Regions from separate parts of the Pseudochelatococcus lubricantis genome, predicted to be linked through region 3. Evidence: predicted binding sites of a transcription regulator. Region 3 holds the regulator's gene; each other region holds the start of a gene.
What was found. The regulator PhoB, encoded in region 3, activates phosphate uptake and scavenging genes when phosphate is short. The targets are predictions, from matches to a motif close to TGTCATNNANCTGTCAT.
Positions count from the first base shown of each region.

Region 1: the regulator PhoB is predicted to act here: its motif matches at 7,491-7,507, upstream of pstS (phosphate ABC transporter substrate-binding protein PstS).
Region 2: the regulator PhoB is predicted to act here: its motif matches at 7,189-7,205, upstream of ACFFJ7_RS14605 (TIGR00725 family protein).

Region 1 covers NZ_JBHLXC010000024.1:170,938-181,583, forward strand. Annotated here, with positions in the region: gene ACFFJ7_RS19970 (N-acetylmuramoyl-L-alanine amidase) at 1-443, shown strand, start outside; gene ACFFJ7_RS19975 (AMP nucleosidase) at 453-1,934, opposite strand; gene ACFFJ7_RS19980 (LysM peptidoglycan-binding domain-containing protein) at 1,977-3,305, opposite strand; gene ACFFJ7_RS19985 (hypothetical protein) at 3,413-3,538, opposite strand; gene ACFFJ7_RS19990 (LOG family protein) at 3,537-4,145, shown strand; gene cysS (cysteine--tRNA ligase) at 4,146-5,600, opposite strand; gene mgtE (magnesium transporter) at 5,810-7,186, opposite strand; gene pstS (phosphate ABC transporter substrate-binding protein PstS) at 7,554-8,585, shown strand; gene pstC (phosphate ABC transporter permease subunit PstC) at 8,752-9,720, shown strand; gene pstA (phosphate ABC transporter permease PstA) at 9,731-10,630, shown strand.
Region 2 covers NZ_JBHLXC010000007.1:218,545-229,190, reverse strand. Annotated here, with positions in the region: gene rpoD (RNA polymerase sigma factor RpoD) at 1-1,107, shown strand, start outside; gene ACFFJ7_RS14630 (DeoR/GlpR family DNA-binding transcription regulator) at 1,228-2,022, opposite strand; gene ACFFJ7_RS14625 (ABC transporter permease) at 2,398-3,204, opposite strand; gene ACFFJ7_RS14620 (extracellular solute-binding protein) at 3,258-4,328, opposite strand; gene ACFFJ7_RS14615 (ABC transporter ATP-binding protein) at 4,353-5,378, opposite strand; gene ACFFJ7_RS14610 (ABC transporter permease) at 5,380-6,153, opposite strand; gene ACFFJ7_RS14605 (TIGR00725 family protein) at 6,366-7,043, opposite strand; gene ACFFJ7_RS14600 (metallophosphoesterase) at 7,261-8,190, shown strand; tRNA gene ACFFJ7_RS14595 (tRNA-Asp) at 8,434-8,510, shown strand; gene ntrC (nitrogen regulation protein NR(I)) at 8,808-10,262, opposite strand; gene ACFFJ7_RS14585 (two-component system sensor histidine kinase NtrB) at 10,333-10,646, opposite strand, start outside.
Region 3 covers NZ_JBHLXC010000005.1:4,291-14,936, reverse strand. Annotated here, with positions in the region: gene ACFFJ7_RS10790 (Hsp33 family molecular chaperone) at 1-458, opposite strand, end outside; gene argF (ornithine carbamoyltransferase) at 455-1,447, opposite strand; gene ACFFJ7_RS10780 (aspartate aminotransferase family protein) at 1,444-2,655, opposite strand; gene ACFFJ7_RS10775 (GcrA family cell cycle regulator) at 3,251-3,847, shown strand; gene phoB (phosphate regulon transcriptional regulator PhoB) at 3,999-4,703, opposite strand; gene phoU (phosphate signaling complex protein PhoU) at 5,277-5,987, opposite strand; gene pstB (phosphate ABC transporter ATP-binding protein PstB) at 6,052-6,861, opposite strand; gene pstA (phosphate ABC transporter permease PstA) at 6,858-7,697, opposite strand; gene pstC (phosphate ABC transporter permease subunit PstC) at 7,700-8,692, opposite strand; gene pstS (phosphate ABC transporter substrate-binding protein PstS) at 8,876-9,895, opposite strand; gene ACFFJ7_RS10740 (ATP-binding protein) at 10,086-10,646, opposite strand, start outside.

The sequences.
Region 1 (10,646 bases), on a different contig from region 3:
CGCAGCCGGAGGCGATGCCGCCCTATCCGCCCACGCAGATCGAGGCGGTGATCGCGCTTGCGCGCGACATCGTCGCTCGCTGGGGCATCCGCGCCGACCGGGTGCTCGCCCATTCCGACGTCGCGCCGCTGCGCAAGCGCGACCCGGGCGAAGCCTTCCCGTGGCAGGAACTGGCGAAGGCGGGCGTCGGCCACTGGGTGCCGCCGGCGCCGCTGCGCGGCGGGCGTTTTCTCTCACCGGGCGAGCGCGGCCAGCCGGTCGAGGCGCTGCAGGCAATGCTGGCGCTGTATGGCTACGGCCTCGACATCGATGGCCACTACGGCATCGCCACGGAAGCGGCGGTGCGCGCCTTCCAGCGCCATTTCCGGCCCGAGCGCGTCGACGGCATCGCGGACGCCTCCACCATCACCACCCTGCGCGACCTGATCGCCGCGCGGCCGTGAGAATCGATATTACCTGAACGGCGGTTCGTCGAAGCTGCGCAGCTTGCGCGAGTGCAGGGAATGCAGCTGGCTGCGCAGCAGGTCGAGCGCGGCGAGGCCGATGCGCAGGTGCTGCTCCACGGACCGCTCGTAGAAGGCGTTCGCCGCCCCTGGCAGCTTGATCTCGCCGTGCAGCGGCTTGTCGGAAACGCAGAGCAGCGTGCCGTAGGGCACACGCAGCCGAAAGCCCTGCGCGGCGATGGTGCCGCTTTCCATATCCACGGCGATGGCGCGCGAGAGGTTGATCAGCCGCCGCTCCTGCGACCAGCGCAACTCCCAGTTGCGGTCGTCATAGGTCACGACGGTGCCGGTGCGCAGGCGCCTCTTCAATGTCTCTCCGCGCTCGCCGGTGACGCTCGCGGCCGCCTCCTGCAGCGCCACCTGCACTTCGGCCAGCGCCGGGATCGGGATTTCCGGCGGAATCGCCCGGTCGAGGATGTTGTCCTGCCGCAGATAGGCATGCGCCAGCACATAGTCGCCGATGGACTGCGACTGGCGCAGGCCCCCGCAATGGCCGATCATCAGCCAGCAATGCGGGCGTAGCACGGCGAGATGGTCCGTGATGTTCTTGGCATTCGCCGGCCCCACGCCGATGTTGACAAGCGTGACGCCGTGGCCGTCCTCCGCCACGAGATGATAGGCCGGCATCTGGAAGCGATGCCAGGCGACGCCGGCCGCGAGTGCGACGGCCTCGTCCTCCGGCGTGCCACGCTCGATCACCGTGTTGCCGGGCAACACGAGCCGCGTGTAGCGCCCGCCTTCCCGCAGATAGGTGAGGCCGATGCGGATGAACTGGTCCACATAACGGTGGTAGTTCGTCAGCAGGATCCACGGCTGCACGTGCCGCCAGTCCGTGCCGGTGTAGTGCACCAGACGGCGCAGCGAAAAGTCGACCCGCGCGGCATCGAAAAGCGACAGCGGCAGCGGGCGCCCCGCCTCGTAGCGCCACAGCCCGTCCGCCACTTCGTCGCCCACCTCGATGAGGTTGGGCACCGGAAAATGGCGGGCCAGTTCCGCCACCGTGCTGCCCGCGCCGAGTTCGTTGCCGCGCGCGATCACATATGGATAGGGAATTTGCTGCGTCCCGCGCCCGACCAGCACCCGCGCCGAAAAATCCTGGATCAGGTGGCTGAGCTGGTCGACGAGATAGTCGCGGAACGCCGCCGGCTGGGTGACGGTCGTCGCGTAGATACCGGAGCGCTGGAACTTCGCATAGGCGCGCGCGCTCACCGGAATCGACCCGTCCGGCTCGTAGACCACGCGCAATTCCGGATAGCAGAACGCCGCCCGCGTTTCGGCGTCGGGCGTGACGCGCGTCGTCACATAGGCGTCGAGCGCCTCGCGCTCGGCGGCGACGGCGGCATCGTGCAGGATAACGAGCTGGTCGACCGCCTCTCCGGCGTTCGCGCATGCGACGAAGCCGGCGGCCGTGCCGGCGGGGACGAGGCTCATCCGCGCGTTCCTCTGCGAATCATGGCCGCACGACCGGAACGGTCACTGCACCACAACCGGATTTTCCGGGTCGCCCGGCAGGACGAACAACTGCCCCGGATAGATCAGGTTCGGATTGCGAATCTGGTTCTGGTTGGCGCCATAGATCACGGTATAGCGCGTACCCTGGCCATAGACACGCCGGCTGATGCGCCACAGGCTGTCTCCGCGCTCCACGCGCGTGGTGCGCACCTCCGGCACCACGACATGCGATGCATCGCCCGCGGCCCCGTCCGCCTGTCCGGTGAGCGCCGGCGCCTCGCCAGGCGCCGCCAGCCGCGTCCCGTCCATCTCGAACGGCACTTCCGCGCGCGACACCACCGTCGCGCTGCCGGGCGCCACCTCGTCCAGGCGCACGCGATAATCGCCGTCGCCGAGGCCGGAGCCGATACTGAAGGCGAGCTGCCCGGCGGGCGAGGCTTTCGCGGCGGCAAGATAGCTGTCGTTCAGGTAAAGCCGCACGGAGGAGCCCGGCGGCGCCTGTCCCGAAACGTAGAGCCGTCCGGCTTCCGCCTCCACCGTGGTCACGGAAACGGCGGAGGGCGGCGGCGTGGCCTCCTGCTTGCCGTCCGCGCCCGCCGGCGCGGTCTGTCCGTTGCCGGCGGCGCCGTTGATGCCGGGGCCGGAGAGCACCAGCGTCGGCCTGTCCGGCTCCGCCAGCGCCACCACCGGCGGCGAGCGCCGATCCCCGGCAATGACCACGGTGACGGACTGGCGGGACTCCGTCACCTTGCCGTCGCCGGCGATCTCGCGCAGGGTCAGTTCGTGGTCGCCGGGCGGCAGCGGCGGCGGTGTCAGGGCGAAAGCGCCGGAGTTCTGCGCCTCGGCTCGGTCGTGCACGCGCCCGTTGACGAGCAGCTCCACGGCGCTGCCCGGCGTCACCCGGCCGGCGACGACCGAATCTCCCTCCGGCCCGACGCGCACAACGTCGAAACTCGGCATCGGCACCTGGCGGAGCGCCTCCTGCCCGGGAGCGGCGACGGGCTGGGTGGCCGGTGACTGGCCGGTCACGGAGTTGCCTATCACGGAGTTGCCGGTCGCGGATTGGCCGGCGGGGATCGGAGAAGCTGGCGCCTCCCCCCCGGCGATCGCGAGCGGCTGCGACGAATCCGATGGCGCGCGCGCGTCGGCGGAAGTTCCGGCCGGGGCCGGCGCTTTCTCGCCGGATGTGGCGGGCTGGCCGGAAATGGCGGTCTGCTGCGGCGCCGGTTGCGTCGGCGTGCCGGACGGGGGCGTCCTGGCCGGCGGCAGGCCGAAAACAGCGAGGACGGCCGCCAGAACCGCAGCGCCTGCCGCAACGATCGCCGCCTGCCCCTTGCCCGATATGGCCATCCGCCGCCCCTCTCGCCTTCAGCCCATGCGCCGTAACCGTCACCTGCCGCACAATTGTCTTTATATACGCCACCAAAGCGCTTGTCGCGCCATACGAAAGGTCTGGCTCAAAAAACCGTGATCGTGACATCGATGCCGCCCCCGGCGGCGCGCGGCGCCGGCGCGTCTTTCGCGCGGGAGCGATGATGCACGCTCTTGACCGCGCCCTTGCGGCAGTTCAAACCATGCTGCATGAGCACGATTCGATCCATCTGCGTCTATTGCGGCTCCGGCAACGGCAACGACCCGATCTTCACCGAAGAGGCGGTCGCGCTCGGCACGGCCATGGCGGAAGCCGGCATCCGGCTGATCTATGGGGGTGGCAGCATCGGCCTGATGGGCACGACGGCCCGCGCGGTTCTGGAAGCCGGCGGCGAGGTCACGGGCATTATTCCCGACTTCCTGAAACAGCGCGAGAGCCTGCTGAAGGACGTGCAGGAAACCATCGTCGTGCCGGACATGCACACCCGCAAGCGGCTGATGTTCGAGCGCGCCGACGCCTTCGTCGCGCTGCCCGGCGGCATCGGCACGCTGGAAGAACTCGTCGAGCAGCTCACCTGGTCCCAGCTCGGGCGACACAAGAAGCCCATCCTGATGCTCGACACCAAGGGCTTCTGGCGCCCGCTGCTGTCGCTGTTCGCGCACATGAACTTCGCGGGTTTCATCCGCCCCGGGCTGAACGTCACCTATCTGGTGGCGGAAAAGGCCGACGACATCATCCCCATGCTCAATACCGCCGCCCACCGCGGCGCGCTGACGGAACCCGCGCCGGAAGCCGCGGTCATCGGCGAGCGGTTCTGATCAGCCCACCGACCAGCCGGTCGTGCCGTCCTTATTGTCGATCAGGGTGATCCCCTGTCCGGCGAGTTCGTTGCGGATGCGGTCCGCTTCCGCCCAGTTCTTCGCCGCCCGCGCGGCCCGTCGCGCCTCGATCGCCGCCTCGATGACGGCGGGGTCCACGGCAGGCGCTTCCTCATCCTTCGCGAACGGCGCCAGGTCTATCCCCAGAAGGTCGACGCCCGCCTTCAGCTCGGCGAAATGGCCGGCCGACTTCAGCCCGTGCAGCACGGTGATCGCCATGTGCGTGTTGAGATCGTCGGCGAGCGCCTCCAGCAGCGCCGCAGGCGGATGTTCCGCTGCCTCCACGCCCTCCGTCGCGCGCGCCCACGCCGCGAGCGTCGCCGCGCTCTCCTCCAGCCCCTTCACCGTCCAGTCGATGGGCTGGCGGTAGTGCGTGCGCAGCATCGCGAGCCGCAGCACAGCTCCCGGCCACGCCCGCCCGCCGAAGACCTCCGTCTCCAGCAGATCGTGGATGGTGATGAAGTTGCCGAGGGATTTCGACATCTTCTCACCCTCGACCTGTAGCAGGCCGTTGTGCAGCCAGTAGTTGGCCATGCGCGCCGTGTCCAGCGCGCAGCAGGTCTGCGCGATCTCGTTCTCGTGGTGGGGAAAAACCAGATCGATGCCGCCGGCGTGGATATCGAACGTCTGCCCGCCCGCGGGATCGTCGCAATGCAGCCGGCCGGCGAAGCGCTCGATCAGGTGGCGCCAGCTCATGGCGGAGCATTCGATGTGCCAGCCGGGCCGCCCCCGGCCCACGATGCCGGCGGGGCTCTCCCAGCCCGGCTCATGCTCGCCGGAAGGCTTCCACAGCACGAAGTCCATCGCGTCGCGCTTGTAGGGTGCGACGTCGACGCGCGCGCCTGCCAGCATGTCGTCCAGGGAGCGGCGTGCCAGCGCGCCGTAGTGCGGCGGCCGCCCGAGGCTGCGTTCAGCCGCCGCCTGCATGGCCGCGACGGAGAACAGCACGTGATCTTCCGCCACGTAGGCGAAGCCGCGCGCGATCAGCCGCCCGATCAGCTCGCGCATCTCGGCGATGTGCTCCGTGGCGCGCGGCTCCACAGTGGGCGCCAGCACGCCGAGCGCCTGCGTGTCCTTGCGGTACTGCGCCTCGGTGGTGGTGGTGACGCGGCGGATGGCCTCGTTCAGCGGCAGGTCGGGAAAGTCGCGCGCGGCACGGGCATTGATCTTGTCATCGACATCCGTGAAGTTGCGCACGTAGGTCACCGCCCCCGCGCCGTAGCGGTAGCGCAACAGGCGGAACACGAGATCGAACACGATGACCGGGCGCGCGTTGCCGATGTGAGCGTAGTCGTAGACGGTCGGGCCGCAGACGTACATGCGCACGGCCTGCGGATCGATCGGAACGAAGTCCTCCTTCGTCCGCGTCAGCGTGTTGTAGAATCGCAGCGTCAAAGAACCGTTGTCCTGCGCCGAAGGCATGCGTCGTTCCCCCATTCCCGCCGGGATGACGCGCCGATCTCATCAAGACAGGACGGCCCCGGCCAGCGTATTCCGCTAGCAGCAAAGCGCCGATGACGCGCAAATGATAGCCATCCCTGTCATGAAACGGTTATTTGCCCTTTCGGCGCGGGTCCGTCAAGAGCGGCTACCGCCGGCTGCGCTCAGATATAGATGGTCGTCGCGATGATGAAGAAGATCAGCACGCCGACGACGTCGTTGGACGTCGTGATGAAGACGCCGGTCGCGACGGCGGGGTCGAGCCGCAGGCGCTTCAGTGCGAGGGGAACGAGCGAGCCGATGACAGACGCCTGAACCGTGACGACAAGTAGCGAGAGCAGCGCCGTGATCGCCAGCATGAACGGCCGATCGATGCCGAGGAAGCCGGACAGGATCATGATGCCCGTGCCGATGATGAGGCCGACGATCGCGCCGTTGAGCAGCGCGCCGCCCAGCTCGCGCAACACGCGCCCCCAGATGTCGCCGACCCACAGCGCATTCGACGCCAGCGCCTGCACGGTGATCGTCGACGACTGGATGCCCGCGTTGCCGGCAAGCGACATGACGATGGGGATCAGGCTCGCCAGAATGGCGGCCTCCGTCAGCGCATCCTCGTAGGAGCCCACGACCAGCGCCGCGATGCTCGACCCGATGAGGCCGGCGGAAAGCCACGGCAGCCGACGCGGCACGATGCGGAGCGGGCCGTCCATGGCGCTGGCGTCGGCGGCGACGCCGGCCATCAGCTTCATGTCCTCCTCCACCTCCTCGCGGTCGATCTCGCGCAGTTCGGTGGCGGTGATGATGCCGACCAGCGCCCCGTTCGCGTCGACGACGGGCAGCACCGGCAGGTGCTCTCGCTCGGCGATGCGGGCCGCTTCCTCGCGGTCGGTGTCGGCCGCGACGGTAACGATGTCGGAGCGCATGATGGAGCCGACGGTCGCGTCCGTCGGGTGCAGCACCAGATCGCGGACCTTCAGATAGCCGACGAGCTGGCGGCCGCCGTTGGTGACGTAGACGGCATAGAGGCGGTCGATGACATCGGCACGCTGGCGGATCTCATCGATGGCCTGGCCCACCGTCCAGTCCTGCGGCACGGCGACGAGGCGGCGGCGCATGACGGCGCCCGCCGTCCCGTCGATATGGGTGATCGCAGCGCGCAGCGCCTCCGCCTGCGGGTGAGCGGCGAGCGCGGCCTCGACGAGATGCTCCGGCGCATCGACCAGAAAGTCGGCGGCATCGGCGATTGGCAGCTTCGCGGCGATCCGGGCGACGCGCTGCTCGCCCTCGGCGTCGAGCAGGTACTTGCGGATGTCGGGGTCGAGTTCCTCAAGCGTGGCGAGGCCCGGCGCGTCCGGCAGCAGCCGCAGCAGCACGCGGGCGCGCCTGGGCTTCAGCAGCAGGATGAGCCGCGCCGCCTCGGCGGGCGATAGCTGGCTCACGGCGGCGAGGTCGGCCCCGGCGTCACCCTTGAGCAGTTCGTTGAGACGTTCGAGAGGCTCCGCCTCACCTTGGGATGCGCGCCTCAATTCATCGATCAGCATGGTTCCGCCTCATGAATGACTGTTGCCGTCGGCCGCCTCCCGCCGGGCGGGACGAAGCGGCGGCCCACTCATAAAGCGCGTCTGATACAATTTCTTGACGGGTTCCGTCCCGAAAAATCCGCCGCGACCGCGCCGCCTCGCCGGGCAGTCTGGCAATACAGGCCGCTCCGGCAGGTGTGACAGATAATCAACAGGCGTAATTTTATTTACAGCCCCTGCGAATACAGGTTAGTTGACAAACCCTTGGTTGAACTCCGTTGATTCCTAACGATTTAATATTTCGCGCCGGCATTTTGCTGCCTTTTGTTATTAATCTGTCGCGAACTCATGACCATTAATCAGCGACAACCTGATTGGAGAGTTGACCATGAAATCCACCTTTCTCCGCTACGTGCTTGCCGCGCTGATCGGTCTGTTCGTGGCCGGTGGCCCGGCGTTCGCGCAGAACGTCCGGATCAGCGGTGCCGGCGCGAGCTTCCCGTTCCCGCTCTATTCTGCTTGGTTCCAGAAGTACAGCCAGATCACGCCCGGCGTGCGCATCGACTATCAGTCCACGGGCAGCGGCGCCGGCGTGCGCTCGTTCATCCAGCGCCTGGTGGACTTCGCGGGCAGCGACGCGGCCATCTCCGACGAGGAGAAGGCTCAGATCGACGGCGGCGTCGTGGTCCTCCCGCTCACGGCCGGTGAGGTCGTGCTGGCCTACAACCTGCCGGGCGTCAAGGAGCTGAAGCTCCCGCGCGAGGTCTACCCGCTGATCTTCACGGGTGACGTCAACCGCTGGAACGATCCGCGCATCGTCGCCGCCAACCCCGGCGTGACGCTCCCCGATCAGACCATCACGGTCGTCCGCCGTTCGGACAGCTCGGGCACGACCTTCGTGTTCACGCAGCACCTGTCCGCCATCAGCGAGCCTTTCAAGACCAAGCTGGGCTTCGGCACCACCGTGCAGTGGCCGAGCCTGCCGAACTTCATCGGCGCGCCGCGTAACGACGGCATCACCGCCACCGTCATGCAGACGCCCGGCGCCATCGGCTACATCGAGTACGGCTTCGCCCGTCTCTCCAACACGCCCTTCGCGCTGCTCGAAAACAAGTCGGGCAACTTCGTGAAGGCGGGTGACGAAGCCGGCCAGGCCGCGCTCGCCAGCGCCGACTTCTCGGGCGACGACCTGCGCATCTGGATCACGGACCCGACCGATCCCAAGGCCTACCCGATCGCCACCTTCACCTGGCTGCTGTTCTACAAGAAGCACGGCAACGAGCAGATCGCCGCCGCGCTGCGCGACTTCGTCAAGTGGGCTGCGACCGACGGTCAGACGATGGCTTCCGAACTCGGCTACATCCCGCTGCCGAAGATCGTCGTCGAGCGCGTCATCGCAGAGTCCGCCAACATCCAGTAAGCGGATGACGGCGTAACGGACAGCTCCCGGATTTCGCATCCGGGAGCGAAAAGCGCCGGCCACTTTCCGGGGTGGCCGGCCTATCCGCGACAGTGCCGCAACTGCACGACGGGCTGTGCACTGCGGGTGGTTCGTGGCCGATCTTTCAGCAACAAGGTGACGCAAGATGGCTCAGCTCAAGCCTACCTCACTGTCCGAGAAATCCATTTCGCAAAATCCCTCCGGTGCCGAATATGCCACCGACCGCGGCTTCAAGTGGCTGGCACGTGCCAGCGGCGTCGGCACGATCGTGCTGCTGGTCGCGGTTCTGATCGTGATCGGCGCCGAGGCGCTTCCCGCGATCTCCAAGCATGGCCTCAGCTTCCTCACGAGCGCCGTCTGGGCGCCGGGGCGCAACGAGTTCGGCATCCTGGCCGAAATCTGGGGTACGCTTTACAGCTCCATCCTTGCACTCATCATCGCCGGCTTCTTCGGTGTCGCGATCTCCATCTTCCTGACGCAGGACTTCCTGCCGCCGGCGCTCGCGCAGGTGTTCCGCACCATCGTCGAGATGCTGGCCGCCATCCCCAGCGTCGTTTACGGTCTGTGGGGTATCTTCGTCGTCATCCCCGCAATCCGGCCGGTGGCGAACTGGCTGCACGAATATCTCGGCTTCATTCCGCTCTTCAGCACGTCGTTCGGCGGCCCCGGCATGGCGCCGGCCGTGATCGTGCTGGCCATCATGGTGCTGCCGACGGTGGCCGCCATCTCGCAGGACGCCTTCCGCCTCATCCCCTACAAGGTGAAGGAAGCCGCCTACGGCATGGGCACCACGCGCTGGGAAGCGATCCTGAAGGTCATGGTCCCCACCGCCGCCAACGGCATCTTCGCCTCGCTCGTGCTCGGCTTCGGCCGCGCCCTCGGTGAAACGATGGCGCTCGCCATGATCATCGGCAACGCGAACCAGATCAGCCTGTCGCTGTTCTCGCCCGCCAACACGCTGGCCTCGCTGCTGGCGTCGACCTTCCCGGAGGCGGGGCAGATCGAGCGCGAGGCGCTGATGTTCGCGGCGCTGACCCTGCTCTTCATCACCTTCATCGTGAACGTCGCGGGCACGATCATCATGTCCTTCGCGTCCAAGCAACAGACCAGCTGAGGGGGCATCCATGACCATGACGACAGCCGATTTCTCGCAGGCAGCCGCCGCGAAAGCGGTGCCCAGCATGCGCCGCTCGTTCGCCGAGCCGCGTAACCTGCGCAGCTACCTCCTCACGCTTTCCGTTTGGCTCATCGCCATCATCGCCTCGGTGCCGCTGTTCTCCGTGCTCTACATGCTCATCTCGCAGGGCGGCGCGCGGCTGAGCTTCGATCTGTTCACGCAGCTCCCGCCCGCCGGCTTCATGCCGGGCGGCGGCTTCGGCAACGCCATCATCGGCACGCTGGTGATGGTGGGCATCGGTTCGCTGATCTCCATCCCGATCGGCATCCTGGGCGGCATCTACCTCGGCGCGATCTCGCCCGACAGCAAGCTGTCCGAGACGGTCCGCTTCGTCGGCAAGGTGCTGACCGGCTTCCCCTCCATCCTCGTCGGTGTGTTCGTCTTCGGCGCACTGGTGCAGGCCATGGGCACCTTCTCGGCGCTCGCCGGCGGTGTCGCGCTGGCCATCGGCATGTTGCCCACCGTCCTGCTGACCTCCGAGCAGGCCATCCGCATGGTGCCCCAGCGCATGAAGGACGCGGCCGTGGGCATCGGCTGCACCACGACGCAGACCGTCTGGAAGGTGGTGCTGCCGACCGCGCTGCCCGGCATCATGACCGGCATCATGCTCGGCATCGCCTCCGCGGCCGGTGAATCCGCGCCGCTGCTGTTCACCGCGCTGTTCAGCAACTTCTGGCTGGAGAGCCTGGTCGAGCCGACCGCCTCGCTGTCGATCCTGATCTACAACTTCTCGGGCATGCCTTTCCCGAACCAGATCCAGCTCGCCTGGTCCGCATCGCTCGTGCTGGTGCTGATCGTTCTCGTCTTCAACATCCTCAGCCGGCTCTTCGGAAACCGGAAAGTCTAACGTTGCCGTCGGAGTA
Region 2 (10,646 bases), on a different contig from region 3:
CGCAAGCTCAAGGACGACATCATCGTCGACGTCAAGTCGCTGTCGCTGAACCAGAACCGCATCGACGCGCTGGTCGAGCAGCTTTACGACATCAACAAGCGCCTGATCGGCCTCGAAGGCCGGCTGATGCGCCTTTCGGAAAGCTACGGCGTCACCCGCGACGACTTCCTGCGCCAGTATCAGGGCTCGGAACTCGATCCCAAGTGGATCCTGCGCGTGTCCAAGCTCGGCACGCGCGGCTGGAAGGAATTCGTCGCGCACGACAAGGACCGCATCCGCGAACTGCGGCAGGAAATCCAGGTGCTCGCCACCGAGACGGGCCTGGAGATCCTCGAATTCCGCAAGATCGTCGCTCTCGTCCAGAAAGGCGAAAAGGAAGCGCGGCAGGCCAAGAAGGAGATGATCGAGGCGAATCTGCGCCTCGTGATCTCGATCGCCAAGAAGTACACCAACCGCGGGCTGCAGTTCCTCGACCTTATTCAGGAGGGCAACATCGGCCTCATGAAGGCGGTCGACAAGTTCGAGTACCGGCGCGGCTACAAGTTCTCGACCTACGCCACCTGGTGGATCAGGCAGGCGATCACGCGCTCCATCGCCGATCAGGCCCGCACCATCCGCATTCCGGTGCACATGATCGAGACGATCAACAAGATCGTGCGCACGTCGCGCCAGATGCTGCACGAGATCGGCCGCGAGCCCACGCCCGAGGAACTCGCGGAAAAGCTCGCCATGCCGCTGGAAAAGGTGCGCAAGGTACTCAAGATCGCCAAGGAGCCGATCTCTCTCGAAACCCCCATCGGCGACGAGGAAGACAGCCATCTGGGCGATTTCATCGAGGACAAGAACGCCATCCTGCCCATCGATGCGGCCATCCAGTCGAACCTGCGCGAGACGACGACACGGGTGCTCGCCTCGCTCACGCCCCGCGAGGAGCGCGTGCTGCGCATGCGCTTCGGCATCGGCATGAACACCGATCATACGCTGGAGGAAGTCGGCCAGCAGTTCTCGGTCACGCGCGAGCGTATCCGCCAGATCGAGGCCAAGGCGCTGCGCAAGCTGAAGCACCCCTCGCGCTCGCGCAAGCTGCGCAGCTTCCTCGACAACTGAGAGGCGGCGAAGGCACGACGGCATCGGGGCGGCGAACGGAAAACCGGAGCCGCCGCCCTGCCCGTCGCTCATCCGGCAGGCCGCGCCGGAAACGGCGCCCGCCCGCTGCCGGCCCTACATTCAGGCCGGCGGGAACAGCACCTCGACGTTGGCCTTGCCAAGCGTCTCGGCGACGAGCTGGGGCGGCTCCTCGTTGGTCACCAGCGTGTCGATGCGGTCCGCGTCCAGCACGCGCACGATGGCCGGGCGCAACAGCTTGGCGCTTTCGCCGACAGCGATGATGCGGCTCGCACGTGTCGCAACCGCCTGCTTGACGGCAACCTTGCCCAGATCGAAGTCCATCAGCGCACCATCGTCGTCGATCCCGGAGAAGCCGAGGATCGCGACATCGAACCGGAAGCGGGAGACGGCCTCGCGCGCCCACTCATCGGTCAGCGAACCGTCGGGCCCACGCAGCACGCCGCCGGTCACGAATACCTCGGCCTCCTGTTCGGCGGATAGAATCGTCGCCGAGGCGAGGCTTGAGGTGAACACCTTCAGGCCGCCACGCCCACGCAGGGCGCGCGCCACGGCCTCGACCGTCGTGCCGACATCGAGAAACACCGTCTCGCCGGGCTTGATGAGCGCCGCGGCAAGGCGCGCGATGCGCTCCTTGGCTTCGGCGGCGGTGACGCGCTTTTCGGCGTAGCCCAGCCGGACCGTCGTCTCCCGCACGCCCGCACCGCCGTGGAAGCGCTGCAGCAGTTGCTGCTCATCCAGATAGATGATGTCGCGGCGGATTGTCTGGGTGGAAACATCGAAATGGCGCGCGAGGGCGTCGATGGTGGCGAAGCCCTGATGATGGACGATCGTAAGTATCTCTTCCTGACGCGCCGAAAGTTCATGCCCTGTTTCAGCGTGTAGTCGCGCGCCCATGTTCGTCCGTGCTCCGCGTAGGGCGACCGCAGCTGCGCGCAATCCGCCCGTATTCCATTCCGACTTTATCAAATCATAGTGATGGCGAAACAGGATCACAAGCTCCGGCATCAGAAGAACGAGAAATGCCCTGTTCACAATGATATGTGACAACCGGCCGGCATCGCCGGGACCGCCGGTCTCCCCACGGTCGCTTTTTGTGGCGAATCCGCCCTGTAATGCAGCGGCCTGGCGGTAGATCAGCACCCGCATTTTCATGTGGACGGCCGCGCTGGCGGACGGTGACGCCCCGTCGATGGAAACAATCGCGATGGCAAATCTCAATCACGGCACAGGGGAAGCAATGCCACGCTCCCGGCGGCTGTCACCGGCGGACTACCGACGGCCGAGCATGAGTTCCGCCAGCGCGATGACGGCCGAGCAGATAGCCATCAGCACGATGGAGATCACGGCGGCGGCCGGCATATCGGTGCCGGTTTCCGAAATCTTGCTGTAGAGGACGAGCGGCAGGATGTTCACCTGCGTGCCGACCAGCGCGAGCGCGGTGCCATAGGCGCCGATCGCCACCGAGGCGGTCAGGGCATAGGCGGCGGCGAGGCTGGGGGCGATCTGCGGCAGCATGATGCCCGCCAGCGCCCGCAGGCGGGAGGCGCCCATGGAGCGCGCGGCCGCGATCTGCGTGGCGTCGAAATTCATGATCGCCGGCAGCACGACCAGCACCACGCGCGGGATCAGATAGTAGGAATAGGCCAGGCCGAGGCCGAACACCGAATAGATGAATTGCCCGACGACAGCGGGGTCGAAGCCGAGTTCCGCGAGCAGCAGCGTCACGAAACCGCTGCGGCCGAACACGAGGATGAAGCCATAGGCAATGATCAGGCCGGAGAAGGTCAACGGCAGCGTGATGGCGACGAGCGTCGCCGTGCGCAGGCGCGGCGCGAGGCGCGACAGCGCAATCGCCACCATCACGCCGACCACGAGGGAAACGAAAGGCGCGATCGTGCCGATCAGCAGGCTGCCGCGCACGCCGTTCCAGAACACCGGGTCCGCGAACACCCGCGCCACGGCGCTCCCCGCATCCGACACCGCCTCCAGCAGGATGGAGGTCGCGGGCAGCGCGAAGAACAGCACGAAAACGAGCGTGCCGGGCAGGAAAAACAGGGCGGCGATATGTCGCGGCATCGGGGTTCCCGGAGTTTGCCCGGCGCCGGAGCGCCGGGCAGGATGGACCGGAATTACTGGCCGAGCACGGCCTTCGCCCAGCCGGCGTCGATCTCGGCCTTCTTGGCCGTGGCCTTGGCGATGTCGAGCGGGCGGATCTGCGGCGCGGAAGGCAGCTTGTCAGCGACGCTGTCGGGCAGCTTGATGCCGGGAACGGAAGGACGCACGAAGCCCTCGGCGAAGATGCCCTGGCCGAAGTCGGTCGTGATGAAGTTCAGCCACAGCTTGCCGGCGTTCGGGTTGGGGCCGTTCTTGACGAGGCTGATCGCGTAGGGCGCGGCGGCGGAAGCCTCCTTGGGGATGACGACAGCGATGTCGTCGCCGAGGCCGTCGATGTGCTTCGCCTTCAGGCCGTCGTTCTCGTAGCCGATCCAGATCGGGATTTCGCCCTTGACGAACTGCGCGTAAGGCGTGGTGCCGACGTTGCGCAGCACGTTGCCGGACTTCGCCAGCTTGCCGAGATAGTCGATGCCCGGCTGCACGTTGTCCTCGTCGCCGCCGTTGGCGAAGGCCGCGGCGAACGCGATCACCTGGCCCTGGCCCGTGGAGCGCGGGTCCTGGTAGACGATGCTGTTCTTGTATTCGGGCTTCAGCAGGTCGGCCCAGCTTTCCGGCACGTCCTTGACGAGCTTCTTGTTGACGAGGAAAGCCACGTTCAGCGTGTGGATGGTGAACCACTGGCCTTCCGGATGGCGGAACTGCTCGGGCAGCTTCTCGAAGTTCACGGGCTTGAAGTCGGCGACGAGGCCCTTGGCCGCCGCGTCCAGCGCCGAAGCCGCGAAGTAATAGGCGGTATCGGCCTGCGGGCGGTTGCGCGACTTGTCGAGCGTCACCACGGTCGTGGCCGAGCCGATGTCGTTGTACACGAGTTCGATGCCCGGGTAGCGCTTCTGGAACGCCTTGAACTGCGCCGCCCAGTTCGCCCACGTCGGGCCGGTGTCGAAGGAGACGACGATGCCTTCCTTCTGCGCGGCCTCATAGAGCGCCTTTTCGCCTTTGTAGAGTTCGGGGCCTTCAAACGCCTGGGCGGGCGCGGCCAGAGCAAGCGGAGCGGCCAGCAGGGCTCCGAGCAGCCAGTTCTTCATCTTCCGTTCCTCTTCAGTATGCGGTCAATCCGCAGGCAGAAGCCGGATCGCGTCCGGCGGGATCGAGATGGCCGAGAATGCCTCCCGAACGTGGGTATGCAGCCTCACGTTCACCCCGTCGACGGCGAAGTCGACGCGGCGGGTGGGGCCGAGGTACCGGTCGGTCGCAACCGCGCCGGTGAAGACGTTGATGCCGCTTGCAGGCGCCGGGCCGATCCGCTCCGGACGCACCATCACGGTCACGACATCGCCCGGGGCGAAGCCCTCCGTGTCCGCGGCGAGATCGAGGTTCGCGAGGGCCACGCGGCCGGGCGCGGCGATGCGCCCCTGCCACAGGTTGGCCTCGCCCACGAAGGCGGCGACAGCGCGCGTCGCCGGCCGCTCGTAAAGCTCGCGCGGCGGCGCCACCTGCGCGATGCGTCCGCCCGCGATCACCGCGACGCGGTCGCCGAGCGACAGCGCCTCTTCCTGATCGTGCGTGACGTGCAGGGTGGCGATGTCAGCCTGGCGCTGCACCTTCAGGATTTCGTCGCGCATGCCGACGCGCAGCGCCGCATCGAGCGCCGACAGCGGCTCGTCGAGCAGCAGGGCGCGCGGGGAGAACACGAGCGCGCGCGCCAGCGCCACCCGCTGTTGCTGCCCGCCCGACAGCGTCGCGGGCCGTCGTTCGGTGAAATCGCCGAGCCCGACGCGCACCAGCGCCGCGCGCGCCTGTTCCAGCCGCTGCGGCCGGCCGATGCCGCGCATCTTGAGCGGATAGGCGACGTTCTGCGCCGCGCTCATGTGCGGAAACAACGCATAGTTCTGGAACACGATGCCAAGCTGCCGGTCCTCCGGCTTCAGGCCGGTCACATCCTTGCCATCCACCAGGATCCGCCCGCTGTCGGGCACGAGGAAGCCGGCGAGCAGCTTGAGCAGCGTGGATTTGCCCGACCCCGACGCGCCGATGATCGCGAGCAGTTCCCCGTCCGCGATGGCGAGATCGATATCCGACACGCCGATGCGGGTGCCCGGATAGGTATAGGAAACCGCCCTGAACTCGATGCTCATGCTACGTCGCCCCCCGCATGGAGCCGCCCGCCCGTCCCGTCAGCGCCGTCGCCAGCGCGGCGAGCACGGCAAGCACGAGCAATACCACGGTAGCGGCGCAGGCAAAGCCGGTGGCGCCGTAAAACGCCTGCAGCAGCACCACCGGATAGGTGCGCGACAGGAAGCCCGAGACGAGGTTCGACAGCTGGAATTCGCCGATCGACAGCGCCGCCACCGTCAGCATCGCCGATGTCAGGCTGGTGGCGAGGAGCGGCAGCACGATGTCGAGGAAGCGCGAGCCGAAAGGCGCGCCAAGTCCTGCCGCAGCCTGCTCCAGCGCGGGCAGGCCGAGCTGCTGCATGTCCGCCACCAGCGCATTGACCGTATAGGGCAGCGTGAGCACCAGATGGCCGGCGACCACGATCCAGAACGTGCCGAGCCATGGCAGCGTATCCGAGGAAAACACCAGCACGAAGCCGAAGCCCAGCACCAGCTCAGGCACGGCAATCGGCAACAGCGACACGAGACGGGCGGCAAGCCGCACCCCGCGCCGCGCCGCCGCATGGATGGCATAGGCGAGCGGCAGGCCGATCAGCGCATTCAGCACGCACACCAGCGCCACGACCTTCAGGCTGACGAAAAAGGCGCGGCGAAAGCTCGGATCGGCCAGCAATTCCGCATACCAGCGGCCGGTGAAGCCGCTCGGCAGCAGGGTGTTCGTCCATGTCTCGCCCACCGAGCCGACGAGCAGCAGGGCGATGGGCGCGGCCAGAAACACCAGATAGAGAAGCGTCACCAGCCCCAAAGCATCGCCTCCGCCAAGACCATTCCGAGAAAAGTATGACGCGCCTTTTTATCCGGAACTACCAGAAAAAAAGATCAGGCGGTCAGGCATTGCTGTGGCACGACGAACCGCCCCGGATATACATTGATCGAAAACTTACATATACGAATTTGACGATGCTTTCATGACGTATTCATTACAGGCTGCTCGGCCTGCCGGGCCGTTCAGGCTGCGCGCGGCGCGTTGTCCAGCAGATGGCGCGCGATGTGCGCGATAACGTCGCCGGGCGTCTCACAGGCGAGAATCCCTTCGACGAAGGGCGCATCGCCCAACGCCAGTACTGGACGATCAAAATGCAGGCCATAGGCCATTTCCGTCAAGGTGCCGTAGCCGCCGCCGATTGCCACGAGCACCGTGCTGGCGCGCGCCAGAATGGCATTGCGCACGGGGCCGATGCCTGTCGCGATGGGGATGGCGACATAGGGATTGCTCTCCCGCCATTCGGTATCGGGCAGGAGGCCGATGGGCAGGCCGCCCGCTTCGAGATTCCCCTTGCAGGCCGCCTCCATCACGCCGCTCTTGCCGCCGCAGAGCAGCTGCAGGCCGTGTTCGCCGAGCGCGCGGCCGACCGCCTCGGCCAGCTTGTACTCGGCGTCGGAGGCCTCACGCGGGCCGATCACGCCCACCGGCACCCGTCGTGTCTTCGACGCCGTGAACACGAGGCGCAGCGCTTCAGAGGAGGACGCCACGGCGGCGAGATCGGACGGGCGCGCCTCTTCCGCCACCCACGACAGACGCCACGAATCGAATCGCTCCCCGGGCCGATAAAGCGAGCATTCTGTTGCAGACCATGTCAGGGAAGGCGGCATGGATAATGGCGTGGCGCGGTCGGAAAGCGACATTTTATGTCCGATTCTGCATGATGAGAGCCAGTATATTGATCGATAAATGACACTCTCATGATCCGCAAGCACACCGGACGTTTAAGATTTTGCCGCGCGTGCGGACGATGCCGCGGGCGGCTGGAATCGTGCCGCGACGCCGGCGCGTCACCGCCGTGTAATTCACAAGTTCTAGTCCAGTGAGGTCAGTTGACAACAACCGACTGGAGTTACCAACATGATTACACGTCGCAAAGTCATCACGATGAGCAGTGCAGCCGCCCTTTTGACCCCCTTCGCCGGTTTCAGCGTCTCCTCCTCCGCCGCGCAGTCCGGAGGACCGCTGTTCCGCTTTGGCGTCGTAGCCGATCCGCAGTACGCGCCGGTCCCGCCCAATGCCTCAAAAACCCGCTTCTACGCGAACAGCCTGTGGAAACTGAGCGAGGCCATCGAGACCCTCAACGGTGAGGATCTCAAGTTCGTCGTTACCCTTGGCGATATCATCGATCGTCACTGGGAGAGCTTCTCGGCGATTCTGCCTCTTTATGACAAGCTGAAGCACGAAAAGCTCTTCCTGCTCGGCAACCACGATTTCGACGTCGCGGGGGATTACCTGCAGTCCGTCGTCCGCACCGTCGGCATGCCGTCCGCGTATTACGACTTCGCCGGCGGTGGCTATCGCTTCATCGTGCTTGACGGCAATGACGTCAGCACGTTCGCGCCGCCGAAGGGCGACCCGCGCCGCGAGCTTGCCGACAAGCGCCTCGCCGAACTCAAGGCGCAGGGCGCGGCGAACGCCCAGTCGTGGAACGGCTCGCTCAGCGACACGCAGTTCCAGTGGCTGCAGGACACCATCGGGAAGGCCAGCGCGGCCAACGAGAAGGTTATCGTGCTCAACCACTATCCGGTCTATCCGGCCAACGAACACAACCTCTGGGATGCCGACCGCGTCGTCGACCTTGTCAGCAATTCCGGCAATGTCGTCGCCTATTTCAACGGCCACAACCACGCCGGCAATTACGGCGAGCGCAACGGGAAGCACTTCCTGAACTTCAAAGGCATGGTCGACACGCCGACGACCACCGCCTTCGCGATCGTGGAAGTCTACTCCGACCGCCTGGAAATCAAGGGTTTCGGACGCGAGGAAAACCGCACCCTGAAGATCTGAGGACCGCGCCCGCGCCCCCTGCCGATTTGCCGTGACGCCGCCGGGGCATGCTCCTTCCCCGGCCGGCTGGGGGCGTCCGCTCCGGTCTCTTGCACGCTCTCCGGCTCCGCCGATAAAAATTTGCCGGCAGACTTATTCACAGGTATCCCGGCCGGATCGTTTCTTTATGAAGAATGCTTGACACCCGACGGCGCTGCCTTTAAGTCACAACCACCGCAGCAGTTCACCTACGTGAGCTGCCTCGGGGGTGTAGCTCAGTTGGTTAGAGCGCCGGCCTGTCACGCCGGAGGTCGCGGGTTCGAGCCCCGTCACTCCCGCCATTCAAAGCTTTGACGTTATTTATTGAATCAACGTAGATTCAGAACGTTAGCCTTTGTTTGTGACACTCTCCCCTTCCTGATTGTGACAGTTTTCCTGGCCTTGACCACCTTGGCGGCGCAGCCGTGCGGCGACCCGTGATGGCGGGCTGAAACGCCGTCTGGAAAAGCCGGATACAGTTTCCTTACTTCCCGTGATACCCGAACGGACGCGGGAGACCGCCGCAGCGCCCCGCCTCGCCTTGTCTTTATTCGCGCGTCATCCTTCTGAAAAAGGTGCGCGTTCTCCCACCCGATGCCTCAACGCGCCGTCTGCCGGATGATGGGCAGGTCAAGATCGCGAATCTTCTTGCGCAGCGTGTTGCGGTTCACGCCCAGCAGTTCCGCCGCGCGAATCTGGTTGCCGTTGGTGGCACTGAGCACCGCGCCGAGCAGGGGCGCCTCCACCTCGCGCAGCACGCGGTGATAGAGGCCCGGCGGCGGCAGCGCGCCCCCGAGCGAATCGAAGTATCGCTTGAGATAACGCTCCACGGCGCCCGACAGGTCGAGCGGATCGTGCTCCTGCACCACGCCCTCCGCCGGAGCGGGCGCAGGCGCGGGCGCGACATCGAGTTCCGCGTCGATGATCGGCGCCGTGATGGTCTCCTGCGTGTAGAGCGCGGTGAGACGACGGACGAGGTTCTCAAGTTCGCGCACATTGCCCGGCCAGCGATAGCGCTTGAGCCTGTCCATCGCCGCGGCGTCGATCTGCTTGGGGGCGAGCCCCTCGCGGGTGGCGCGGGAGAGAAAGTGACGCACGAGGTCCGGCACGTCCTCCGCGCGCTCGCGCAGCGGCGGCAGGCGCAGCGGCACGACGTTGAGGCGGAAGAACAGGTCCTCGCGGAACTGCCCCTGCTCGATGGACTGGCGCAGGTCCTTGTGGGTGGCGGCGATGATGCGGACATTGGTGCGGATCGGCGCCTTGCCGCCGACGGTGGCGTATTCGCCCTGCTGCAGCACACGCAGCAGCCGGGTCTGCGCCTCCATCGGCATGTCGCCGATCTCGTCCAGAAACAGCGTGCCGCCTTCCGCCTGCTCGAAACGCCCCGGCGAGCGAGCATGCGCGCCGGTGAAGGCGCCTTTCTCGTGGCCGAAGAGTTCCGATTCGATGAGATCGCGCGGGATCGCCGCCATGTTAACGGCCACGAACGGGCCGTTGCGGCGCTTGCCGTAGTCGTGCAGGGCACGCGCGACAAGTTCCTTGCCCGTCCCCGATTCGCCCAGAATCATCACCGTGAGGTCGGTCGACATCAGGCGCGCCATGGCGCGATAGATATCCTGCATGGCCGGCGAACGGCCGATGAGCGGGATCTCCTCCACCTCCTCGCCCAGCGCGATGCCGATGCCGCGGGGGCGCGACAGCGCCCGGCCGACGATGGTGATGAGTTCCTTCAGGTCGAAAGGCTTGGGCAGATATTCGTAGGCTCCGCGCTCGGAGGCGCGAATCGCGGTCATGAAGGTGTTCTGCGCGCTCATGACGATGACCGGCAAATCCGGCCGCAGCTTGCGGATGCGCGGCAGCAGATCGAAGGCGTTCTCGTCCGGCATGACGACGTCGGTGACGACGAGATCGCCTTCGCCCTGCGACACCCAGTTCCACAAGGTTCCCGCATGGCCGGTCGTGCGGATGTCATAGCCGGCGCGCGTGAGCGCCTGGCTCAGGACTGTGCGGATGGAAGCGTCGTCATCCGCTACGAGAATGGTTCCGCGACCCATATGGCTCCCCGTTCAAACTACGCATTGGCCCTGCGCCTGCCGCCATGACGCTGCCGTCACGACATTGGCATCACCGCGCTGCCGTGGCCTCGCGTCCGTCACGCAGGGTCACGACGGGCAACAGCACCCGAAACGTGGTGCGATGCGCGGCGCTGTCGCATTCGATAATGCCGCCGTGCTCGCCCACAATCTTGGCAACCAATGCAAGGCCGAGGCCAGTTCCGCCTGTCTTCGTCGTCACAAAAGGATCGAACAGGTTCGGCAGCATGTCCGCGGGCACGCCAGGGCCGTTGTCGCGCACACTGATCTCCAGCGGCAGCCGTACCCGCTCCTGCCCCGCGACCTGCATTTGCACACCGGGACGGAAAGCCGTGGTGAGCACGA
Region 3 (10,646 bases):
CCTTGATAGCGCGACATCTCGGCGCCCTGGTCGATGGTCAGCGCCAGATGGCCGTGGCCCAGCAGCGCGCCGGTGCCGGTCTCGCCCGCTGCCTCCGCCGCCGCAACCTTGTCCGCATCGAAAGTCGCGCAGGCGCGCAGCCGGTCTGGCGTGTCGAAATCGACCACGACCATGCTGACCGGCCCGTCCGAGCGCGTCTGGAGCTGGAACCGCCCCTGGAACTTCAGCGCCGAGCCGAGCAGCACGGTCAACGCCGCCGCTTCGCCCAGCACGCGCGACACCACCGGCGGATAGCCATGCCGCGACAGGATGAGATCGATGGACGGGCCAAGCCGGACCGTCCGCCCACGCACGTCGAGCCCCTCCGCGGCGAAGGGCAGCACGCTGTCATCGGCCCCCTCGCGCGCACCGGCGGGCACGCCGCCCTGCGCGCCCGTCTGCTTGCTCGCCGCGCTCATCGCCGCCCGTCTCCGGAAGGCACCGCCTCCCCGTCCGCGAGGTCGACACCCAGACACCAGGCCAGCACGCCCTTCTGCGCATGCAGACGGTTCTCCGCCTCGTCGAACACCACCGACTGCGGCCCATCCATCACGGCATCCGTCACTTCCTCGCCGCGATGGGCGGGCAGGCAGTGCATGAAGACAGCGTCCTTGTTGGCGGCGGCCATCAGCTTCTCGTTGACCTGATAGGGCCGCAGCAGGTTATGGCGATAGCGCTCATCGTCGTCGCCCATCGATACCCAGCAATCCGTGATGACGGCATCCGCCCCCTTCACCGCCTCGAACGGATCGTCCGTGATGACCACCTTGCCCCCCTGGGCCCGCGCCCATTTGACGAGGTCCGCGCGCGGTGCGAGATCGGGCGGCGTCGCCACCGCGATCCGGAAATCGAGCTTCACAGCCGCGTGAATCCAGGACGTCAGCACATTGTTGGCGTCGCCCGTCCAGGCGACCGTGCGACCGCCGATCGGCCCGCGATGCTCCTCGAAGGTCATCAGGTCGGCCATGATCTGGCAGGGGTGCGACAGCTTGGTAAGGCCGTTGATCACCGGCACGGTCGCGTATTCCGCGAGTTCCAGCATGGCCGCGTGGTCGAGAATGCGGATCATGATCGCGTCGACGAAGCGCGACAGCACGCGCGCCGTATCCGGAATGGACTCGCCGCGCCCGAGCTGCATTTCCGCGCCCGTCAACATGATGGGCTCGCCGCCGAGTTCGCGGATGCCGACATCGAAGGAGACGCGCGTGCGGGTGGAGGGCTTGTCGAAGATCATCGCCAGCACCTTGCCGTCGAGCGGTCGGCTCGCCTGCCGGCTACCCCGGACGCGCCGCGCCTTGATCGCCGCGCCGAGGTCGAGCACTGCCCGCACCTCGTCACCCGAGAAATCGCTCAGATCGAGAAAGTGCCTCACCTTCCGGTTTTTCGTCGCTCCGTTACCCTTGGTCATCCTGCATGTCTTTCGTCTGCGTTTTCTGCGTCTGCGTGCGTCACGAACGTCTCCGCCACGGCGCCGAGGCCGGCCACTGCCTCGGCAATTTCGGCCTCGCTGATGATCAGCGGCGGCAGCAGGCGCACCACGTTGTCGCCGGCCGCGATCACCACCAGCCGGTGCGCCAGTGCCTTCCTGACGAAGTCCGTGTTCAGCACCTTCAGCTTGAGGCCGAGCATCAGCCCCTCGCCCCGTACGTCGGCGATCACATCCGGATAGCGGTCCTTCAGCTCCGCGAGGCGCTGGCGGAACAACCCGGCCTTTTCCTGCACGCTTTCCAGAAAGCCCGGCGCGAGGATCACGTCGAGTACCGCGTTACCCACCGCCGTGGCGAGGGGGTTGCCGCCGAAGGTCGTGCCGTGGGTGCCAAGCGTCATGCCCTTGGAAGCCTCGCGCGTCGCCAGGCTCGCCCCCAGCGGGAAACCGCCGCCGATGCCCTTGGCGATGGCCATGATGTCGGGCGCGATCCCGGACCATTCATGGGCGAACAGCTTGCCCGTGCGCCCGACGCCGCATTGCACCTCGTCGAAGATCAGCAGCAGGCCGTTGTCGTCGGCGATCTGGCGCAGGCGGCGCAAATCGGCCGGCGGAACCGGGCGGATGCCGCCCTCGCCCTGCACGGGCTCGATCAGGATGCCGCCGGTCTGCGGGCCGATCGCCGCCGCGAGCGCCTGCCAGTCGCCGAAGGGCACCTGGTCGAAGCCGTCGACCTTCGGCCCGAAACCTTCAAGATACTTCTGCTGGCCGCCGGCGGCGATAGTCGCCAGCGTGCGGCCGTGGAACGCGCCTTCGAAGGTGATGATGCGGTAGCGCTCCGGATGGCCGTCGGCCGAGTGATACTTGCGCGCCGTCTTGATGGCGCATTCGAGCGCCTCCGCCCCCGAGTTGGTGAAGAACACGGTATCGGCGAAGCTCGCGTCGACGAGCCGCCCGGCAAGGCGCTCCGCCTGCGGGTTCTGGAACAGGTTCGAGATGTGCCACAGCTTGCCGCCCTGCTCGGCGAGCGCCGCCAGCAGCGCGGGATGGCTGTAGCCAAGCGCGTTGACGCCGATGCCCGAGCCGAGGTCGAGATATCGCTGCCCGTCGCGCGCCACAAGCCAGACACCTTCACCTTTCTCGAAGATTACATCAGCCCGCGCATAGGTCGGCAGAAGTGGCGACGTCACAGCAGATACTCCAGGGGCAGGCAGGCGATCACGGCCTGCGCACGAAAGACAGCGGCAGCGCCGGCCGCGACCTGCGCCCGGCCATGTGCAGCATCCGCCGTCACACGAAATCCCGGGACCGGGTTCCATGCAAACAGGGCATGGCTCCGCCACGGGAAACGGAAAAAGCCGCCCCACGGGGCGGCAACCTGTTTAACTTATTGTCAGTGCGAAAGACATTCAAGCACAAACTGAAGCCGATTGGCGCTCGTGTTGCCGGCTGCCGGAGCCGGCCCGGAGGCAGCAGGACATGAAGCCGCAGCCGCCGGCGTGAAGAATTTTGTCACACGGCCTTGAAATTGCCGGCATTCACAGCATTTTTCATGGCATCAAGAGTTCGTTTACAATCTCTCCTGTGGGAAAATGCATGCTTGTGCAAGCACGACTCTTGCCGGAGAGTCACGGCATATAGTAGTTTCCCGCTTGAGAGCCACGAAATATCGTCCGGCTGTTCCTTCCAGCGTTTCCCATGAGGCGAACGTTGCGCCCGGCAACAGGTCACTTGCCGGCGACTTGAAGGATTCCGCGCGAGACGCGGCATGATGGAGCATGAGTAATGAGCGATCCCGGCAATACCTGGACTGACGAACGTGTCGAGCAGTTGCGCAAACTCTGGAGCGATGGCCTGAGCGCCAGCCAGATCGCAACGGAGATCGGCGGCGTCAGTCGCAATGCGGTGATCGGCAAGGTTCATCGTCTGGGTCTGTCGGGCCGTGCGAAGGCCCCTGCCGCCCAGACGCCCCGTCCGCCGCGAAAGGCGCCGGCCCCGGCTGCGCCTGTCGTTTCCGCCCCCCGCCAGGCCCCTTCGGTCGCCGCGCCCGCGCCGGTCCCGCAGCCGTTGGCATCGACCTTCGGCAACGCCGCCCTCGCGACGGCGGCGCTCGCCGCGGAGCCCGATGACATGCCGGCGGCAACCCTCGCGACGGACATCGTGCCCGTAGTGCGGGAGAACGTTGTCGTGCCGATGTCCGAGCGTGTCACGATCATGGATCTGCGCGAATACATGTGCCGCTGGCCGGTCGGCGATCCGACCTCCCCGAATTTCCGCTTCTGCGGCGCGCGTGCGGTGACGGGCATGCCCTACTGCACGCACCACGCCAGCATCGCCTACCAGCCGGTGCTCGACCGTCGCCGCGACCGCAAACGGGCCTGAGCGGCGGCGCGGCATTCCGCATGGATGCATTCGATATGACAAGGCCGCCGGTCTTCCCGGCGGCCTTTTTGCTGGAGAACTGTCAATGACACGCGGCGCCTGCGGCATATGCACGCAGGGATAAGCGGATCACCCGATTTGTGCATGTCAGCTATTCGCTGCGCGCAAAGGTTTCGTCAAACGCATATCCTGCGCCACGCACGGTGCGGATCGGATCCGGACTGCGGGCGCGGTTGATGGCCTTGCGCAGACGCCCGACATGCACATCCACGGTCCGCTCGTCGATATAGACATCGTGCCCCCAGACGCCGTCGAGCAACTGCTCGCGGGTGAAGACACGGCCCGGGCTCTGCATCAGGAATTCTAGCAGTTTGAACTCGGTCGGCCCCAGATGCAGCTCGCGGCCGCTGCGGCGCACGCGCCGCGTCTCGCGGTCAAGTTCGATATCGCCGGCCAGCAGCAGCGTCGCCACGTGCCCGGGCTTGGTCCTGCGCAGCAGCGCGCGCACGCGCGCCAGCAGTTCCGGCACCGAGAAGGGCTTGACGACGTAATCATCCGCGCCGGTGGCGAGGCCCCGCACCCGCTCGCCCTCGTCGCCGCGCGCCGTGAGCATGATGATCGGCAGGCGCTCGGTGTCGCCGCGCGCGCGCACGCGCCGGCACAGCTCGATGCCGGAGAGGCCGGGCAACATCCAGTCGAGCAGGACGAGATCGGGAACCTGCTCCCTCAGCCTGATTTCCGCCTCGTCACCGCGTCCCACGCTGTCGACGGAATAGCCCTCGGCTTCGAGGTTGTAGCGAAGAAGCAGCGCGAGCGGCTCCTCGTCCTCCACGATGAGAATGCGTGGTCCTACCATGAGGTCCTCGTGGTATCGCCCGCAGCAAGTGCGAGACATCGAAACTTCACGCGCTCGGGCTACACTGCCTTGGTGGGCAAAGCCGTGCGAACGGGCGCCGACGCGCAATGCACCCTGTCCGGTAACGCCGTTTCCCGAAGAGCGCGACTCGTCGAGAAGTGGTCGGGTTCGTGCGGCGCTTGAACAAGACCCGCATGAGACCCGTCGAAGAGACCGGTAGCGCCGGCATGGCGCCTCCCGGACTTGGCCGCTGGCATGGGATGACGCCGCGCACGACAGCAAGAACTTTCGGACCGCAGTCCGAAAGCGTTCCCGACGTGCCGGAACGATCAGCGCATCGCTTGAGACGTCCAGATTTTCCTGTACGCCCGATCCATTCCTTCATGCCGGAGGAAGCCCTTCATCAGCGCTGCCCTCCAACAAATCCGGCCTAGAGCGCACGCTCTGATGAAATCAGGGCGTGCGCTCTAAATTCTACATTTTATCGCAACTTGCATTCGATTCTATGGATTGACTTGAATGCAAACCGCTCTAGTGACCCCGCCGCGCAGGCACCCCGGCATTGCACGTCCATCACACCGCAGGCGTGGTGGCGAAGCTCGTGGTGTCGCCCTTCGGACGCTCGCCCGCCAGCGTTTCGCCGGTCGTCAGGAAGTAGATCGTCTCGGCGATGTTGGTGGTGTGATCGCCGATACGCTCGATGTTCTTGGCGAGGAACAGCAGGTGCGTGCAGAACGTGATGTTGCGCGTGTCTTCCATCATGTAGGTAAGCAGTTCGCGGAAGACGGAGTTGTAGAGCGCGTCGATGCGGTCGTCGCGGTTCCACACTTCGAGCGCCTTCTTCTCATCGCGCTGGGCGTAGGCGTCGAGGACGTCCTTGAGCTGCTCCTGCACCAGATCGCTCATGTGCTGCACGCCGCCGACGATCTTGGCGGGCTGCAGTTCGGAGCTGATTGCCAGCACGCGCTTCGCCGTGTTCTTCGCCAGATCGCCGATACGCTCCACATCGCCCGCCACGCGGATGGCGGAGATGATGTCGCGCAGGTCAACCGCGACCGGCTGACGACGGGCGATCGTCGCGACCGCGAGTTCCTCGATCTCGCGCTGCAGGCTGTCGAGACGCGAGTCCGCATCGATGACCTGCTGAGCAAGAGCGACGTCACGACGCACGAGCGCGCGGGTGGAGTCGTCAAGCTGCTTCTCGGCAATGCCCCCCATCTCGGCGATCCTGCTGCGCAGGAGTTCGAGATCGGCGTCGAATGAAGTTACAATATGTTCGGCCATCACCAGTATCCCTGTTTGGAGGCAGCACGGGCAGCGCGACGCGCCGCCCGTATCTGTCTGCGCATCAGCCGAAGCGGCCCGTGATATAGTCCTGCGTGCGCTTGTCCTGCGGCGCGGTGAAGATCTTCGTCGTTTCCGCGAATTCCACCAGTTCGCCGAGATACATGAACGCCGTGAACTGCGACACGCGCGCTGCCTGCTGCATGTTATGCGTCACGATGGCGATCGTGTAGTCTTCCTTCAGCTCGTCGATCAGCTCCTCGACCTTCGAGGTCGAGATCGGGTCGAGCGCCGAACAGGGTTCGTCGAACAGGATGACCTCAGGCTTCACGGCGACGGTACGCGCGATGCACAGACGCTGCTGCTGGCCGCCCGAGAGGCTTTGGCCGGAGGCGCCCAGCTTGTCCTTGACCTCGTCCCAGATAGCGGCGCGGCGCAGCGAGGACTCGACCCGCTCATCCATCTCCGCCTTGTTCAGGCTCTCGTAGAGGCGCACGCCGAAAGCGATGTTGTCGTAGATCGACATCGGGAACGGCGTCGGCTTCTGGAACACCATGCCGACCTTGGCGCGCAGGGCGTTGAGGTCCTGGCCGGGGTTGAGCACGTTCTGACCGTCGACAAGCACCTCACCCTCGGCCCGCTGGCCGGGGTAGAGATCGTACATGCGGTTCAGCACGCGCAGCAGCGTGGACTTGCCGCAGCCCGACGGGCCGATGAACGCGGTGACGATCCGGTCGTACAGCGGCAGGTTGATGCCCTTCAGCGCCAGCGAGTTGCCGTAGTAGAACTTGAGATTGCGGACCGAAACCTTTTCGGTGAGCGGGCCGGCGGGGATTGCCGGGGGCACCGGTTGCGTGGCGCTCTGGGTGGTCATTTCTTCTTCCTCGTCGAAAGAGCGCGAGCCGAAATGCTCATCGCAAGAACCGTGAAGGTGATAAGCAGGGCGCCCGTCCACGCAAGCTGCTGCATGTTCTCGTCAGGCGTCTTGGTGAAGTTGTAGATCACGACCGGCAAGCTCGCGATCGGCTGGCCCATGTCCAGGCTCAGGAAGTTGTTGCTCAGCGCCGTGAACAGCAGCGGTGCCGTCTCGCCGCTCACGCGCGCCACCGCCAGCAGCACGCCGGTGACGATGCCCGTGATCGCCGCCTTGTAGGCAACCTGCTTGATCACGATCGAGCGCGGCAGGCCGAGGGCCGTGGCCGCCTCGCGCAGCTGGCCGGGCACCAGCAGCAGCATGTCTTCCGTCGTGCGCACGACGACCGGAATGACGATCACCGCCAGCGCCGCGGCGCCCGCCCAACCCGAGAAGCCGCCGAAGGGCGCGACCAGCACTTCGTAGATGAACAGGCCGATGACGATCGACGGCGCCGAGAGCAGGATATCGTTGATGAAGCGCACGACATTCGTGAGCTTATTATAGCGGCCGTATTCCGCCATGTAGGTTCCGGCGAGGACGCCAAGCGGCGCGCCGACGAGCACAGCGACCACCGTCATCATGATCGAGCCGATGATGGCGTTGAGCAGGCCGCCCCCGACGGAGCCCATGCTCGGCGTGATTTCCGTGAACACGGCCAGCGACAGGCCGGAGAAACCTTCCCAGACCAGCACGACCAGGATGAGCAGCAACCACATGATGCCGAACAGCGCAGCCGCCGTGCAGAGGCCCATGGTGATGCTGTTTTTGCGCTTGCGCGCGGCATACGATACCATGATCAGGCCCCCAGCTTGTTGAGACGCGCCAGCATGAGGCGAGCGACCGCCAGCACGATGAAGCTGATGATGAACAGGATGAGGCCGAGCGCCACCAGCGAGGAGCGGTAAAGGCCTTCGGACGCCTCGGCGTATTCGAGCGCGATGGTCGCCGAGATCGTGGTGCCGGGCTGCAGGATCGACGCGGAAATCTGCTTGGCGTTACCGATGACGAAGGTCACCGCCATCGTCTCGCCCAGCGCGCGCCCCAGCGCCAGCATGACGCCGCCGACGAGGCCGGCGCGGGTGTGGGGAATGACCACGTTGCGGACAACTTCCCAGGTGGTGCAGCCGATGCCGTAGGCCGCTTCCTTCATCACCGGGGGAACCGTCTCGAACACGTCGCGCGACACCGAGGCGATGAACGGCAGCACCATGATCGCCAGGATGAGGCCGGCCGTCAGCGTGCCGAGGCCGTAGGGAGGGCCGGCGAAGACCGCGTTCAGCACCGGAACCGGGCCGAACAACGTGATCAGGAAAGGCTGCAGCGTCTGCTGCAGGAAGGGGGCGAACACGAAGAAGCCCCAGATACCGTAGATGATCGAGGGAATACCGGCCAGCAGCTCGACCGCGATGCCGATCGGGCGGCGCAGCCGCATCGGGCACAGCTCCGTCAGGAACACCGCGATGCCGAGACCCACGGGAACAGCGATCAGCATGGCGATCAGCGATGTCACCAGGGTGCCGTAGATCGTGGCGAGCGCGCCGAATTCCTCTGCGTTGGCGTCCCACGTCTGCGATACGAAGAAGTTGAGGCCGAAATGGCTGAGCGCCGGCCACGCACCGTAGATCAGCGACAGCACGATGGCGAAAAGAAGCGCCAGCACGAGAAGCGCCGCCGACCGCGTCAGGTGGAAGAATAACGTGTCGTTCTGCCTGAATTTGTTCAGGGCCTGCGATCTGTTCACCGCTGCATCGTTGCCGCGGGATATGTCTTTTATAGCAACGTCGGCCATGAGTTCTCTGCCTGTGTGCGAAGGGACCCCTTTTCAACCCGCCGCCATGGGGCAGTCGCAGATGCGGCAGGCAGGCGAAAACGCGCCATTCGCAAACTGCCTGCGCGGGTATGAGGCGCCGCAGCGGGGAAGGTCGGGGGGCACCCGCATGGCGCCCCCCGTTCAGCCTGCGGACGAGGCCGCTTACTTGTTCTTGACTTCAGCCGCCCAGACAGCGCGGATCTGGTCGGTCACGCTCTTGGGCAGCGGAATGTAGGACAGTTCCTCGGCAATCGAAGCGCCCTTCTCGTAGGCCCAGTCGAAGAACTTCAGGGCAGCGGCGGACTGCGCCTTGTCCTTCGGCTCCTTGTGCACGAGCACGAAGGTCGCGGCGGTGATCGGCCAGGAGTCTGCGCCAGCCTGGTCGGCGAGAATCACGCCGAAGCCGGGAACCGACTTCCAATCCGCGTGAGCAGCGGCGGCCTGGAACGTCGCGGAGCTGGGCGCCACGAACTTGCCGTCCTTGTTCTTCACGCGCGTGTACGACAGGTTGTTGGCCTTGGCGTAGACGTATTCGACATAACCGATCGAACCGGCGATCTTCGCGACGTTGTTCGCGACGCCATCGTTGCCGGGCGCGCCGAGACCGACCGGCCACTGCACCGTGGTGCCGACGCCGAGCTTGTCCTTCCATTCGGCCGAAACCTTCGAGAGGTAGCTCGTGAAGTTGAAGGTCGTGCCCGAGGAGTCAGCGCGGCGCACCACGGCGATGGCCGTGGAGGGCAGCTTGACGTCGGGGTTCAGCGCCTTGATGGCCGCGTCGTCCCACTTCTTGATCTCGCCGAGGAAGATCTTGGCGAGCGTCTCGCCGTCGAGAGCGATCTCGCCCGGCTTGATGCCTTCGAGGTTGACGATCGGAACCACGCCGCCGATGACGGTGGGGAACTGCACGAGGCCGGACTCTTCGAGATCCTTGCCGGAGAGCGGAGCGTCGGTGGCGCCGAAGACAACCGTGTTGCCCTTGATCGCCTTGATGCCGTTGCCCGAACCGCTCGACTGATAGTTGATCTGAACGCCCGTCTCCTTGTTGAAGGCCTCAGCCCACTTGACATAAACAGGCGCGGGGAAGCTGGCGCCAGCGCCCGTGACGGTCTGGGCACCCGCAGGAGCGGCGAAAGCGACGGCCGCGAGGCCAGCGGCAGCGTAGAGGTGAGAGAATTTCACGGAACGTCTCCAGGAATGGATTCAAATGAATGTGTCCGCCCGCCGCCGAATTGCGGCCGGCGCAGCGTGGTCGCCATGGACAAGGCCGAACTTAATGGCCGTCACCAAGAGTCTCTATGACGCTCTGATGACACTTCAATGACATGTATCCGCCCGCGCGGAGATTCTGTTCTCTGGCCGGCGGTCCCCGTCAGGTATCTTCCCCGGCCGGGACGACTCTGGGCAGCGAGACCCTGAACATCGCGCCCTCGCCGCTCCGGCTTTCGATATCGAGGCGGCCGCGATGGCGGTTGACGATATGCTTGACGATGGCGAGGCCGAGCCCCGTGCCGCCCTTTTCCCGGCTTTCGGCGACATCGGCGCGGTAGAAGCGCTCCGTCAGGCGCGGCAGGTGCTCGGGCGCCACGCCGGGACCGTAGTCGCGCACCTCGATCACCACTTCCTCGCCGCCAGCCTTGCGCTTTGTCACCGATACGTCGACGCGCTGGCCCTTCTGGCCGTATTTGATGGCGTTCTCGACCAGGTTCTCGACCACGCGCAGCAGTTCGTCGCGGTCGCCCGTCACATAGACGGGCATCGGCGCCAGCTCCAGCGCGACGGTGACGCCACGTTCCTGCGCGAGTGGCGCCAGGGTCTCGATCATGTGGCGCACCAGCAGCCCCACCTCAACCGTGTCGCTCGGCGGCACGTGCAGGTTCATCTCGATGCGGGAGAGCGAGAGCAGATCGTCGATGAGACGCGACATGCGCCT